DNA from 2 places in the Jonquetella sp. BV3C21 genome. Region 2 is predicted to be linked to the other one. Evidence: riboswitches for the same ligand, from Rfam matches in the RefSeq annotation. Region 2 holds a riboswitch; the other holds the start of a gene.
What was found. A riboswitch is a leader RNA that binds a small molecule or an ion and turns the genes downstream of it on or off. The one in region 2 is predicted to bind cobalamin.
Positions count from the first base shown of each region.

Region 1: it holds a riboswitch for cobalamin, as region 2 does, so the genes downstream of both, HMPREF1249_RS00680 (sirohydrochlorin cobaltochelatase) here and HMPREF1249_RS02665 (hypothetical protein) in region 2, are expected to answer to the same signal.

Region 1 covers NZ_AWWC01000003.1:54,783-62,079, reverse strand. The annotation lists gene HMPREF1249_RS00700 (bifunctional cobalt-precorrin-7 (C(5))-methyltransferase/cobalt-precorrin-6B (C(15))-methyltransferase) at 1-934, opposite strand, end outside; gene cbiD (cobalt-precorrin-5B (C(1))-methyltransferase CbiD) at 913-2,034, opposite strand; gene HMPREF1249_RS00690 (precorrin-8X methylmutase) at 2,031-2,660, opposite strand; gene HMPREF1249_RS00685 (precorrin-2 C(20)-methyltransferase) at 2,693-3,379, opposite strand; gene HMPREF1249_RS00680 (sirohydrochlorin cobaltochelatase) at 3,410-4,207, opposite strand; cobalamin riboswitch at 4,320-4,499, opposite strand; gene HMPREF1249_RS00675 (cob(I)yrinic acid a,c-diamide adenosyltransferase) at 4,529-5,041, opposite strand; gene HMPREF1249_RS00670 (Hsp70 family protein) at 5,038-6,990, opposite strand; gene HMPREF1249_RS00665 (hypothetical protein) at 6,987-7,297, opposite strand, start outside.
Region 2 covers NZ_AWWC01000008.1:166,558-173,854, reverse strand. The annotation lists gene HMPREF1249_RS02680 (peptide ABC transporter substrate-binding protein) at 1-774, shown strand, start outside; gene HMPREF1249_RS02675 (DUF255 domain-containing protein) at 873-2,573, opposite strand; gene HMPREF1249_RS02670 (HAD family hydrolase) at 2,570-3,202, opposite strand; cobalamin riboswitch at 3,322-3,482, shown strand; gene HMPREF1249_RS02665 (hypothetical protein) at 3,613-3,936, shown strand; gene HMPREF1249_RS02660 (dipeptidase) at 4,153-5,790, opposite strand; gene HMPREF1249_RS02655 (dipeptidase) at 5,934-7,297, opposite strand, start outside.

The sequences.
Region 1 (7,297 bases), on a different contig from region 2:
AGGCCTCGGGCGCTGTCCCAGCGACGACTTTGACGTTGTAGGCGCGGAGAGCCGCGGCGTTCGCCCTGATGAGTTCAATCCCCTCCGGCTCGCGCTCGACCGCCCAGACGATCCCTTCCGGCGCTGCCAAAGCCAGCTCAACCGAGACCGAGCCTGTTCCGGCCCCGACATCCCACAGCACGTCGCCCGGCTGGGGCGCGAGGAGCGACAAAATCTGCGCCCGGACAAACCGCTTTGTCATCGGCACGTGGCCGCGGGTGAAGCTCTCGTCTTTCAGCCCCGGCCAAAAGCGGCCGGACGGCGAGCCGTTGAGGAACCGGGCGACCGACATGCCGCCAAACGGCAGGTCAGCCAAGTCCCGCGCGGCCCCCGAAGCTATCCGTTCGTCGTCGTGGTCCAGCCGCTCCCCGGCGGCGGCAGAGACGCCGCCGAGGCCGAACTCTTCCAGAACACGGCACGCCCACGCGGGCGTGTGGTCTTTGTCGCAGAACAGGACCGTCAGCCGGTTGGCCTTCACAGTCCCGGCCAGCCGTTCGCCGGTCAGATCCCGGCCGTGGCCGCTCAGAACAACCGCCCCTTCCCAAGGCTCTTTCAGCTTGGCGAACAGGCTTTGAAGGGCGCCGGAAGCGGGCAGAACTTCCATCGCGTCCGGGCCGAACCGTTTTCGGAGCCGGTCAAGCAGGCTGAACAGGCACGGGTCCCCTGTGACTAACAAACCGACGTCCCCTTCGGCCAGCGCCCATTCCAGCTCGTCGAGGGACGGGTCAAGTTTCGGGCCGAACGGCTCGACCGGCCGGCCCAGCAGGCCCGACAGGAGACGGCGCGGCCTGTCAAACGCGTAGACTTTCGGCAGAGAACGGGCCAGCTCAAGGCACCTGAGGGGAACGCCGCCGGGGTTTCCCGGCCCGGCCCCTATGACAAAGAGTTTTCCCATACCGCCTCGTCCTCCCTGATCTCTGACGCCAGCTCTTCCAGTCCCGCCGACGCGCCGAGCAGCTGGCCGTCGTTGTCGAGGAATGCCGTCTCTATCCGCACGTCGCCCCACAGGTACGCCGCCGCTTTTTTCTGGGCCGCCAGCGCCGCCCGGCCCCAGACCGACTCCAAGCCGGCCCGGCAGAGGATCTCCCGGACCGCTTCGGTCGTCGTGGCCGCGTAGATGTCGTTCAATACCGGCAAGGGCGCGCCTTCGAGCGCCGCGAGGGCGCAGAGCGTTTCCATTCGCCCGTCGGCAACCCGGCTGTGAGTCTGGAATATCCCGGCGGACAGCTTAATCATCTTGCCCGAGTGACCGGCCAGTATGAGGCCGGTCACTTCCAGCCGGCGGGCTTCCCGCAACATGAACCCGACCTCGTTGCCCATCTGGACCGTGCTGGACGGGCCGAGCTTCAGCAGCTTCTGAGTCATCTCCTCGCCCATGTTGCCGAAGACGAAGACAAAACGCCGCCGGCCTTTGGCGGCTTTGACGTCCAAGTCCGCCTTGAAGGTGGCTTTCAGCGCCTCTTCGCTCATCGGGCGGACGATGCCCGACGTCCCCAGCACGGAAAGCCCGCCGACGATTCCAAGCCGCGGGTTGTAGGTGCACCCCGCCACCGTTTCGCCGCCGGGAATCGAGACTGTAACGTCGGCGCCGCGGGGCAGCACTTCAAGGACCGCTTGGGCGATCATCTGCCGAGGAACCGGGTTGATGGCCGGCTGGCCCGGCTGAACTTTCAGGCCCGGGCCTGTGACGGTCCCCACGCCAGCGCCGGCGCAGAACGTCACCTGACCGTCCGTTCGGGGACGCACCCGGCTCTGGACGGTCAGGCCGCTCGTCACGTCCGGGTCGTCGCCGCCGTCTTTGACGACGCCCGCTTCAGCGCCGCCCGGGCAGGCTCGAACCCACGCCACGTCGACGGACAACTTCCGCGCCGGGGCGTCCACCGTGACCGAGTCGACGATCCGCCCGTCCCGGATAAAAAAAGCGGCCGCCGCCGCGGCCGCCGCCGCGCAGCTTCCGGTCGTCACGCCCTCGCGCAGAACCCGCTCGGCTCTCATCGAGTCAGTCCGTAGGCCAGAGCGTTGACGATAGCCGCCGCCACGTTGGAGCCGCCCTTGCGGCCCATGGCAATGATGCGCGGCACGTCCAGAGCCTTGGCCATTTCCTTGGACTCGACCACGTTCACGAACCCGACCGGCACGCCGATAAGGAGCGCCGGGCGGACCTGCCCGGCCTGAACGAGCCGACACAGCTCGACGAGCGCCGTCGGGGCGTTGCCGATAGCAAAAATGGCTTCCGGCGTCTCGCGCGCGGCCCGTTCCATGGACACGACGGCCCGGGTGACTCCCCGTTCTTTCGCCTCCCGCGCCACGTCCGGGTCGGCCATTCGGCAGACAACTTTGCAGCCCAGCAGGTTCATCGCGTGAGAGGATATGCCGCTTTTTGCCATGTTGGTGTCAGTCACCACCGTCGCGCCGCTCGACAGGGCCCTTCGGCCCGAGCTGACGGCGTCGGGCGAGACGAACAGGTTATCCAAGTAGTCGAAGTCGGCGGACGTGTGAATGACCCGCTGAAAAAGCGGCAGCTGGTCGGCTGGAATCAGCTTGGCCCGGTCGCCCATTTCCTCCAGAATGATTTCAAAACTTCGGCGCTCGATCGCGTCAGGCGGCAAAAATTGAATCACGGCCGCTCCCCCTTTCTCGCCGGTTCGGGCGGTTACCGCCACAAAAGCAGGGTAGACAGGTACTCCGACGCCTCGTCAAGGGCTTCCGGCCCGGAGACGATTTTCTGGCCGTCAAGGCCGGCTCGGTCAACCCGAATAACCTGCCGCCACGGCCCGGCGGAAGCCACGATCTCCCTCAGCCGGCCTTTGAGCGCGCTGGGCTTGTACAGCGCGGCGCAGTCACAAGCCCGCAGGGCTTCGGTTATCCGCTCTTCCGCCGCCGTGCCGGGGATGACCGAGAAAACGTCGTCGCCCATGGCCAGAAACTGGCCGGTCAGACAGCAAGCCAGCGAGTGGGCCGACACGCCGGGAACGAGCTGAAGCTGAACGTCCGTCAGCTGCGACCACGCCTTGGCCAGCCAAAACGCGGTCGCGTACAGCGCCGAGTCGCCGATGACCGGCATAACGACCGACGGGACGCTCTTCCAGCGGCCTCGGCATGTTTCCAGTTGGGCTCGAAGCTCCGCGTCACGCCGGGCCTCGTCCCGGACCATCGGGAAGACGATTTGAAGGATCGGCGCGTCCGGCAGGTGACGCCGGACGATCCGCTCGGCCTCGCTCTCCTTGCCGGGAGCGGACAGGGGAACGACTATCAGCCCGGCTTCCCGAAGAGTTCGAAGCGCCGCCAGCGTGATCAGATCTGGGTCGCCGGGGCCGACGCCCACCACGTAAAAATTCATCTTTTCCCTCCTGAGACTCCGCTGGTTCGCCTAAAACCGTTCGATGTCCTGAGCCACACGGCCGCCGAAGTAGTTCAGGAACTCTTCCGTGTCCCCGAACCCTTCAAGGAACGCCCGCGTTTCAATTCCCTGAGCCTGCAGGACACTTTTCCACGACTTGGCGCCCGGGCCGGCCATGTCGTTTCGCGCGTGGTCGCCCGCCGAGACCATGAAGGGGACGAGAGCGGCTTTCTTCAAGCCTTTTTCGCTCAGCCGAGCGAGCACGTCGTCCAGCGTCGGCGAGCCCTCGACCGCCCCGATGAACAGCCGGCCCGACAGGCGGGACAGGCAGGTCTGAACCTGACTGTAGAGGGCGTTGGCCAAGTGGGACGAGCCGTGTCCCATGAGGATCAATGCCTCGTCAGCGGCAAGCCGCTTCTCCCAGACGCGCCCAATAATCTCGGCGACGTCAGAACAGTCTTTTTCGTTCATCAGAAGGGCGCGGCCCAGCCCCAGCTTCTTGAAGCCGTACTTGCCCCGTACCGCCCCCAGCGACTCGACGACGCTTCGCAGGTCGTCGTACTCGGCGCCGGGAATGACATGGCCGGGCTGAACGAACACCTGCTTGTATCCCTCGTCCTGAAGGAGAGCCAGAGCTTCCAGCGGCGTGGGAATCGACAGGCCTTCTTTTTTCAGCTTCCGGCGAATGATGTTGGACGTGCAGGCTTCCGCGGCCTTCCAACCCTCGCCGGCCGACTTCTTGGCCGCGTCGGAGAAGCGGCGAAGGGCGCTCTGCGCCTCGTGCACAGACGTCCCGAAAAAAACAACCAGCAGCGCTTTGTCTCCCATGGTTCGTTCCCTCCGCTGTCGTTTGACGTCAAAACGCCGCGGCAGGCGGGCAGGCTACCCGCTCGCCGCGGCGCTGCCGCGTCGAAAGCCGTCACCCGTATCCCTCGCCGGTGGCGCTCCTGTGCTCCGGGCCGATCTTCTGGCTGGCGGTCGTCCTCGTCCGCGCCTTCCCGCCGAGCGTTCGGCAGTGGCCTCTGCGGAGTCGTCCCGCTCACAGATGCGGGGCAGCGCCGGACTTACACCGGCTTCCCAACTGCTCCCGAAGCGTTTTATCCTGCAAATTCTCTTTTTATTGTCCCATCCCCCCAGAGGAGCGTCAAGCTAGAACTCTATGCCCTCCCGGGCCGGCACTCCCTGAGAAAACGGGTGGCGAACCAACGTCATTCGGGTGACCAATCCGGCCCGGTCAATGAGCCAGTCGGGCGCGTCCCGTCCGGTCATCACCAGTTCGACGCCTGACGGTCGGGCCGCCAGCAGAGCTTCGACGTCCGAGCGGGTCACGTACTCTTTGTTCAACGCGCCGATGATCTCGTCGAGCACCACGAGCCCGCGGTCCATCTCGGCCAAAGCTTTTCGAGCCTGAGCCAGCTGGTTGGCACAGGAGGCGACCAGATCCTCCCGGCGAGCTTCCCACGGCGGGACGTCGGACGGGACAAAGGATATGGGAACGCCAAGCCGCTCGAACGCGGCGTGCTCGCCGGCCCGCACCCCTTTGAGGAACTGAATGATCCGCACCGGCCAGCCTCGGCCAAGCGCCCGAACGGCCAGTCCGAGGGCGGCGGTCGTCTTGCCTTTGCCGTCGCCGGTGTAAATCTGGACAAGTCCCTGCGTCACTTGGTCGTTTCCTCCCTCCTACCGAGCTGGCAGAACGCGTCAAGGCCGGCGATTTCAGACGCCACGGCCTGCTTGACGAGCGTTTCAAACTCGTCGAGCCCGGCGGCCCACGCGTCCGAAAGTTTTTGGTCAATTTCTCCTGCCGCCTGCTCCCGGAGCCGGCCGATCATTCGGTTCACCCGGGCCTCAGAAAGCAGGTACCCGGCCGCGGCCTTCGGCAGGTCAAGCGACGACATCCACCGCTCCATGGCCGGACGTCCGGCGAGACACCCGCCGAGGGCCAACAGGCCGCCGACCGCCCAGCCGGCCGGTCCGACAGCCGTCGAGAGCGCGGCGGCAGTCCCGCCCAAGAGGGCGCCCAAGGCCGAGACGGCCAGAGTGCCGAACTTTGACAGCGGCGACAGAGCCTGCTGAACTAACTTGCCGGCCAGAGACTGGAGCCCCGCCCCGGCGCCTGCCCCGCCCAAGTCGATCGGCTTGTCAAGTCGGGGCGACGAGACGACGCCGTTTTCGGCGAACCACTCTTTGAGGAGCAGCGACAGCACGTTGGCCGCCTCGCCGGTCCATCGGCCCAGCGCCGCGTGGGCCATTTCGTCGGCCTGCCCGCGGAGGCCCTCCACCCGATCGTTCAGTTTTTTCTCAAGCTCCGCCAGCGGTCCGCCTTCCGTTCGGTACTCTTCGACCGCCGGACGGACCGCTTCGCGGATCATCAGACCGGACAGGCTGGCTCCCAGCTGATGAGACGCCTCCTGCCGAACCTGCGCCAGCGGGCCGCGAAGGGTGCGGCTGACGAAGGCCGCCGATCCGGCGGTAAGCTGACGGCGGCTCGACTCGTGCCGGGCTGTGAGGGCCGGAAGCAGGGACAGCCCGCGGGCGACGGCCCCGCCGGGCCGATCGCTGCGCAGCACTCGAGCGCTCGGGAAGCGAACTCGCACAGCGTCGTCCACGAACGGCCACTGGCTGGAACCGCCCGAAAGGAGCACCAGTTCCGGCTCGTCGGCGCCGTCGAGCAGCGCTTCAAACCGGCCGATCAAGTCGCACTCGCCGGCGCTCCCAGGACAACCGGGCACATCCCCAACAAGTGGCCCGGAAGCGGTAAACCGACGGCACCGGCCGATAAACTCGTCCCAGTCGAGCGACGGGATCGCCCCGTACTCGCCGGCCGAGCCGCTCCACCGTCTGGTCCTGTCGTCGGCCATCGCGGCAGAGAACCGCTCTTTCAGGATTTTGCTCCAGTACAGCCGGACGAACTCGAACGCGCCGCCGGCTTCCCACCGCTCGAACGCGCCTTCCGTCCGCTCGGCCAGCAAGCTGAAGAACAGGTCGTCGAACAGCCGGCCGCCTAAAAGCCAGTCCCCCCACGCCTTCTTCACCTGCAGGCCGCAGACCGACGCCATGTCGCACGTGCCGCCGCCGAAGTCGACGACCAGCACGTTTCTCCGCACCTCTGACGGGCTCAAGGCGCCGGCGGCCAAAGCCTCGGCCAGCGCGGCCAGCGGCTCTTCAAGCAGCGTGATCTCGCCAAATCCAGCGCTTCTGGCGACGTCTCTCAGCTCGCCGCGCCAGCTCTCCGACGCCTGACAGGGAAAGCCGAAAAAGACCTGCCGCCCCTCCGGGTCAATGTCCAAGTGCCGCTTCCGACCGCCGCTCAACAAGCCTTTCAGGAAATCGACCGCCCATTTTTTCACGTCGGCGCTTCGGTCGAGCTCGGGCTTGAACCGGCTGTGAAGTTCCCAGCGCTTTCGTTGGAGAGGCGACGCCTCGGCCCAGCCGAACGTGGCGGCCTCACCGATGACCGGATCTTCGCCGGGCCGGTACAAAATCGCCGTGTCCAAGCTACCCCGCTCGCCCCACAGCTCCACCGCGGACGGGCTCAGCTCGCTGTCCGGACACTTGCTGATGTACGTGTTGCTCGTGCCTAAATCGACTGCCAGCACGCCCCGCGTCATCGTTTCACCTTCCTCACCAGCCCGCGGCGAACGGCGCCGGACGGCTCCGTTTCGGGCGGACGCTCCTCTTTGACCCAATCGCCCGGCTCAACCAGTCCGAACGTCTCGTACAGATCTTCGCTCCCCGCTTCCCAGCAGAACGTTTTCGGACCGTCGAGCCCTTGAACGCCCTCGCTCCGCGCGGCGTCAAGCAGCGCGCCGACCGCCGCGTCCCGGTCCTGAGAGGAACTCCGGCTCAGGTCCCGAATCGACGACGTCAACTTCCCCGGTATGGTCTGGAAAACGCCCGCCAGTTCAGCGCTCATGA
Region 2 (7,297 bases):
CTGCCGTCGCTGGGAACGTACTTCGTCATCTTCAACACAAAACAGGAGCCGTTCAATAACCCGAAGGTCCGTCGCGCGTTCGCTCTGGCCCTCGACCGCAAGACGTTGGTCGAGAAGGTCACCCAAGGCGGTCAGCGGCCAGCTGTAGCCTTTATTTCCGACGGCATTCCCGGCGCAGACCCAAAGGGCGCCGATTTCCGCGGAGAGGATCCGACCAAGTACCTGCCCGTCTCGGCTGACGCCGACCAGGCCAAGAAGCTCCTCGCCGAGGCAGGGTACCCGGACGGAAAGGGCTTCCCGCATGTCACGTTCATGTACAACACCAACCCGCTCAACAAGAGCTTGGCCGAGGCTTTCCAAGCCATGTGGAAGAAGAACCTGGGCATCGACGTGGAGCTGCAGAACCAAGAGTGGAAAGTCTACTTGGAGACGACCCACTCTCACCACTTCCAGATGGGACGCATGGCGTGGACGCCTGACTTCAACGACCCGACTGACATGATGGAACTCTGGACGACCCAGAACTACGAGAACACCCCGGCATGGAGCAACGCCGAGTACGACAAGGCGATGAGCGCCGCCCGGGGCGAGATGAACCGGGCAAAGCGCTTCAGTCTGCTCCACGAGGCGGAAAAGGTCCTGATGGACGAGCTGCCGATTTCGCCGGTGTACTTCTACTCGATCAACTACATGCTGAAAGACTACGTCAAGGGCGTGTACCTGTCCCCGCTGGCTTGGATCCTGTTCCGGGACGCGTACGTGGTCGAACATTAACCCCCAAAGGTACTTGCACAAAAAGCAGGTGGGCTCTCGTCACGAGAACCCGCCTGCTTTTACGTTTGATGCCGTCCTTTTATCGGACCGAATGCCAGTTACTCCCCTTTCCTGCCCTCGGCACGAGACAGCCCCTCGCCGATCAGAAACGCCCAGTTTCCCGGCGCGGCGCTCGCTTCCCCGCTGTAGCGGCGCAGGACCGCGTCGCCGACATCACCCCACTCGTCCCCACGCCCGCCGTCGGCCATTTTAAAGCAGCCACGGACGAACAGCCCCTGCGGGGACGGGCTGGACGAGTCGCCGACCTGCCAAATGCCCGGGAGCCTGTCGTCGAGCGCGGCGGCAACCATACCGGTCTCGTCGAAAAACAGCTCTTTTGCCTGGACCATCAGCTCAGCGGCCCAATCGCCCCACTCGGCCAGCCCCGCTGACGCTAAATCAAAGGCAGCCAGGGCGCAGGAACAGTAATCAGCGGCCGTTCCGCTTCCAACTGGCAGACCGTCGCAGAGCCCGTGGGACAGCTCACCGTCCCAGACGGCCGACTTGAGGGCGCTCATCAGTTCCCGAGCTGAAACAACGCTCTCGGCGCCGCTGCGGCACAGGGCAGCAGCGAAAAGCGCCGACGGTGACGTCAAAGTCCAACGGCTGACCGGCGGTTCCTCGGCGGGCTTCAGCCTGTTCAGACCGTCGGCGATGGCGCGGGCCAGTTCTTCGGCTGTGAGCCCGTGGCGTTCCGCCACCTCGCCCGGGTCGGTCAGGGTAGGCACGGACCCGCCGGTCCTGCGGCCGGTCACCGGGTCGCTGTACCAGCCTTCCGCTGAGACCGACAGACCATCGCACACCGCTTCCCCTCTGTCGGCCAGAAGACTGCAGACTTGAGCTCTCTCCAGCAGGTACTTGCTCCAGCCGCCGCGGCTGTCAAAGAGCACTCGGCCGGCTCGAGGGAGCGAGCCGCGGATCAGGTTTTGTCCGCCCAGTACGGCGTTTTTCGCGACGCTGGCCCCGAGCGAGCTTTCTTGTTCCACCGCCAGAGTCAACGACGCCTGAAGGTCAAGCGGCGCGCCGAGACGAGGCGTCAGGAACTGGCGATCTAAGCTGTAGGCGTGAAAGCCGCCCCAGAACCGATCGTTGAGCCCGCCGGTCAGCAGGGCCAGCAGCGTCCTGTCGGCCAGCTTCCGAAACGCCGGATCCCGCAGGGCCAAGCGCAGCCGCCAAGGCCACGGGAACTTATGCTCCGTTCCCCAACCGCCGAACTCCTCGTCAGCGTCCTCACTCACGGCTCGGCTGACCAACTCATTCCAGTCGGCTGGCTCGGAAGAAGCCGGCAGCGGCGCTAAGGCCCGCTTCCAGTTCGCCCAGTTTGCCAGCCCGGCCGACTCGACTTCGGCCCGCTTCATCAACCAAAGCCACTTGATTCGGGGCAGGTAGTCGGCCAACTTGGCGCCCTTGCGAGGCGGCAGCCACGAGGTGGCGAAAATCGGCCGCAGTTCGGGCGTCAAAATGAGAATCAGCGGCCACCCGGGCGCGTCAAAGAGCCGGCAGAGGGCTTGACCTGCCAGAGCAAGGGCGGGATAGGCGTTCGCGTCGGCAAAGACGGGAATGAAATCTTTTGCCAGCATACCGGCAACCTCGGAGCCGGCTAGGACGTCGGCTTCGGCCCAGCTCCACGGGCTGGTCTCGTCGTGAACGAGGACGAACAGCGGGACGTTTTTAGCCCGCGCCTCGTCCAGAGCTTGGTCGTCGAAGGCCCGCCACGAGACGGCGCGGCCGAACTCTTCCGGAACTGAGCAGCCGGTCATTCCAGCCCCGCCAACAGATCCGGCAGTTCGACGACGGAAGAAAGCACGTGCCGAGCCCCGGCCTTCTGCAAATCGGCGGCCGAGTGGTTGCCAGTCGTGACGCCGATGGGCATGCACCCGGCGTTCGCCGCCGCGATCATGTCGATGTCTGTGTCGCCCACGTAGGCCGAGCTCTGGGGATCGACGCCCAAAAGCCGAAAGGCCTCCGAGATGATGGCCCCTGACGGCTTGGACGGCAGCGTCCTGATTCCCACGATCACCGAGCAGACGGCACCCACGCCGGAAGCGTTGACGACGTCGTCGGGCGACAGGCGGTTTGTGGCCACCGCCACGCCGATTCCGCGGCTCTTTAGGGTTTTGAGCGTCTCAATGACGCCCGGCAGAGGAACGACGCCTTGGTAGTGCTGGGCGGCAAAGATCTCCCGATACCGTTCGACCCAACCGTCGCCCAAACGCCCCCAGAACCCGGCCATGGCGTCTTTGAGAGAATAGCCGATCGTCGCCTTCACCTCGTCGAGCGACGGCTTTCTCAGCCCCAGTTCGTCCGCCAAGGCGCAGATGGTCGCCCAAATGCCTTGACTGCTGTCCACCAGCGTCAAATCAAAATCAAAGGCCACAGCCTCAATCACGCCAACACACCCTTTCCCAATCAAAGAAGCGGCTTCGCTTTTGGAATTATACCCCACATCTCACGTACTTTTTGTCCTCAGCATTGACAAGTTGAGGGAATCAGAGTACCTTAACACAGTAATGTTAAACGTCTTGAGGAGCGGGGAATCCGGTTTGAATCCGGAGCGGAGCCGCCACTGTGAACCTGACGACGGGATAAAAGCCACGGCAGTCACCTGCCCGGAAGGCGTCCCGCCGGTTGAAGGAAGCCAGGATACCCACCACAAGATGAGACACACGACCGCCCGCGGGATTTCGGGAGTCCGGTGACAAGCCGCTGTAAAGCGGTCAGTTACTCGTGTTCCGCGGGAAGAGCTGAGGCTCTTCCCGCTTTTTTTGGGACACGACAAATTCAAAGGGGGTTTCCTAAATGTCGTTGGTGAACGTGTTGGAGACGGTTATGTTGATCTGTTTTGGCTGCGCCTGGCCCCTGTCCATTTACAAGAGCTGGACGTCCCGAACGGTCGGCGGCAAGAGCCTGATGTTCCTCATCGTCATCCTTGTGGGTTACGCGGCTGGCATTTCCAAGTGTCTGATGGATCCGGCCGGATACAGCGTCGCCGTCTTGACCATGTACGCGGTGAACATCATCATGGTGACCATTGACCTCGTCCTGTTCTTCCGCAACCGCCGGTTCGACCAGAAACGGCTCGCCGTCGCCGAAGAGCTTTTCGACGAAACTGACAACCTTTGAGAACTTCGGAGCGTCCGCGCTCCGGTTCAACCTTTGAATTCTTCCGCTCCGGTTCCCCCCTAAGAAATCGACGCGTTCACGCATTGCGGAAGATTCATGCTCCAGCGCAGGCCGTTCCCTTCAGCAAGGAACGGCCTGCGCTTTTTCTCACGAAAAATCAGCGGCCTGCCTTGAATAGGCAGGCCGCTGATTCGTTTTTGTGGATCGTGCGTCCCGTTACTTGCCGGGCCTCCACGTCGAGCCGAACCCGACTTCCCGCAGGTAGTCGATCGGGTAGCCCAAGTTCTCTTGGCTCACGCCTTCGGTGACTTTCATGCCGCTGTGATACTGGCCGACCAGCTGCCAGCAGAGAGCCCACCACCGGCGCGACAGGTCGCTCAGACAGGTCGAGCTGTAGCCGGTAAGGAACGTCCGCGCCGACTCAACGCTCGTCTCCGCAATTTCGGCCGCCAGACGCTCTAGGCCGGGCTGAGCGTCAAAGTACGACTGCTCGAGCTTCTGCCGAGCCTCAGTGATCTCCTTAAACATCGCATCCCACCGCAGGCACGCCCAGTTGCGGGCGAACTCAAACGCCCACCACGCGCTGTTCGGGTCAAACCGGTCTCTTGCGCCCCGGGACCACTCCTCCGGCAGGGATGTGGCGCCGCAGTAAATCGGCGCGTAGACGGTCGTGTCCGTCGCCCCAAGGCCCAGCCACAGGAGGGCCTTCAGCGGCTCGGGCAGCCAAGCCCGGCACTGAGCCACGAAACTGTACGAACAGCGGAAAATCGAAATCGGTCGCTCCCAATCGAGGCCTTTCAGGTCGTCGGGCAGGGCCTTCTGCTCCACCGTCCAACGGCTCGGGTTGCCAAACGGCCCGGCGGCCGGACCTTTGGTTAGGTCGTAGGGCGTCCCTTCCATGTGGTCCCCGTAGAGCTTCATCAGGTCCTGAACCGTCAGCTTAGCATCCGGCTTGACGAAAATAGGATAGGCAACCGCGTCGTTTTGTACCGGCCAGTTGCCCGACGGGCTGAGAATGCTCATCGCTCTCCACTCCCGCCGAGCCGAGTAGGCCTTCGGGCTGTCGGCCGGCCGGGGATCAAATGTCTTCGCAAAGCTGAACGGCTCTCTGCCGTCCCACCAGCCCTTTTCTTTCGCGTAGTCGGTCAGTCCGGAAGACGTCATGACGTTGGAGCTGTCGGAGAAGTCCACCGCGCCGATCCGCGCCCGGTTCGCGCCGACGAAGTACGCGTCGTCGGGCATCCGAACGGCCACCCAGTGAGCGCCGCTTCTGCCGCTTTCCGGCGTCCAGTCTGCGCCAGGCCCGGCGATCTCAAAAATCCAGACTTCCTGTCCGTCGCCGACGATCAGCCCTTCGCCGATGTCCCGGTACCCCCACCGCTCGGCCAGCTCGCCCATGACCTTGACGGCTTCCCGGGCCGTGCTGGCCCGCTGAAGGCCCAGCGCCTGCAGGTTGGCGATGTGCATCATTCCGGCCTTGCAGACCGCGTTCTCCCGGCCCACCCACGTGTGCTCGCCGATGACGACGCCCTTTTCGTTCATGAACGGGTACCCGACGTGAAAATATCCCCACGTCCGCTTGGCCTGAGGAATTTCTCCGAACTTCTCGTACGGCACCCCGGGCCGGGTTTGAATGCACGGGTCTCCCCAAATTTCCGTCGTCTGACCGGCCTCGAACCGACCGCCGGGGACGAACTTAACCCTGTGGTCGTACCACCCGTCAACCGAATGGCTGACGAGAACCGAACCGTCAGCCGTCGCCGCCCTTCCTACTCCGAACGACGTGCACGCCTCAGCCCTCCGGGCAAACAGAAGGGCAAGTCCCGCGACAACCGCCAACGCACAGAAAACCATGGGCCCATCACACCTTTCTCCGCTCACTTCTCTCTGAACGGACGTCTCAGCGTACCACCGACCAACGCTCGGCACAACAGAAATTTTCTAAGACACCGCAAAAAAGGCGGACGCCCTTGGGCGCCCGCCTGTGGAGACAGTTTTTACTTTTTCTTGGCGTTTTCCAGATCCCGACGGGACATGGCGCCAAATCCGACCTTGCGAAGGTACTCGGCCGGGTAACCGGGGCGGAACTTGGCTCCGTCCGGCTTAATCTGCAGGCCGTCCTGGTACCGGCCGATAAGGTACCACGCGAAGTCCCACCAGCCCTTGAACACTTCGTCCATGACCGAGTCGGTGTACTTGGTCAAGTAAGCGACTGCCTTGGCAGGACTCTGCTTGTAGAGCTTTTGGGCCTCGGCTTCAATCTTGGGCTGATCGGCGAAGAATCGATCCTCGTACTCGACCTTCTTCGCTCGAATTTCCTTGTACATGGCGTCCCAGCGAAGGTTGGCCCAGTTGTTGACTAGGTTGAACGCCCAGTAAGCGCAGGTCGGGTCATAGACGTGCCGCTTGCCGGTGCTCCACGCTTCGGGAACCTTCGTCACGCCGCAGTACACCGGGACGTACACGGTGGTGTCCGGGGCGTCTTCGCCGAACCACAGCACGCCGCCGATCGGGTCGGGCAGCCAGCTACGGCTCTGGGACACAAAGCTGTAGGAGCAGCGGTACAGGGCGATAGGACGCTCCCAGTCCTGCCCCTTCAGGTCGTCAGGCAGGTCGGCCTGTTCCTGCTGCCAGCGGTTCGGGCAGCCAAACGCGCCGGACGCTGGGTCCTTGGTCATGTCATAGTCGGTGCCTTCAAGATGGTCGCTGTAAATCAGCATGATATCGCGGGGCGTCAGCTTCTTGTCCGGCTTGATGCTGAACGGGTACGCCTCGTACCGGTCCTTCACCGGGAACTTCTCGCTGGGCTTCAGCAGCGAGAACGCCCGCCACTCGCGCCGAGACTGATAGTGCGGATAGCCGTAGGGCTCGGGGTCGAAAATTTTCGAGTAGTTGAACGGCTCGCCCTTCTTCCACCAGCCCATTTTCTCCGGCAGGTCGGTCAGGTTCGTCGACCACATGAAGTTCTCTTTGTCGTTGAAGTCGACCTCGCAGATGCGCGAACGGTTGGCACCGACGAAGATCTCGTCGTCGGGAATGCGCCGAGCTACCCAGTGAGCGCCCGGCAGACCGCTGGTCGGGGTCCAAATAGCTCCGCCGCCGCAGATCTCAAATACCCACGCCTCGTGCTTGTCGCCGACGATGAGCGTCTCGCCCCAGTCTCCGTAACCGTACTTCTCGGCCAGCTCACCCATCACCTTGATGGCTTCCCTTGCAGTCGAAGCCCGCTGAAGGCCAAAGATTTCCAAGTTGGCAATGTAAAGCATGCCGGCGGCGTTGTACACTTCGTCCCGACCGAGCCAAGTGAACTCGCCGATCATCACCTGCTTGTCGTTCATGAACGGATAGCCCACGTGGAAGT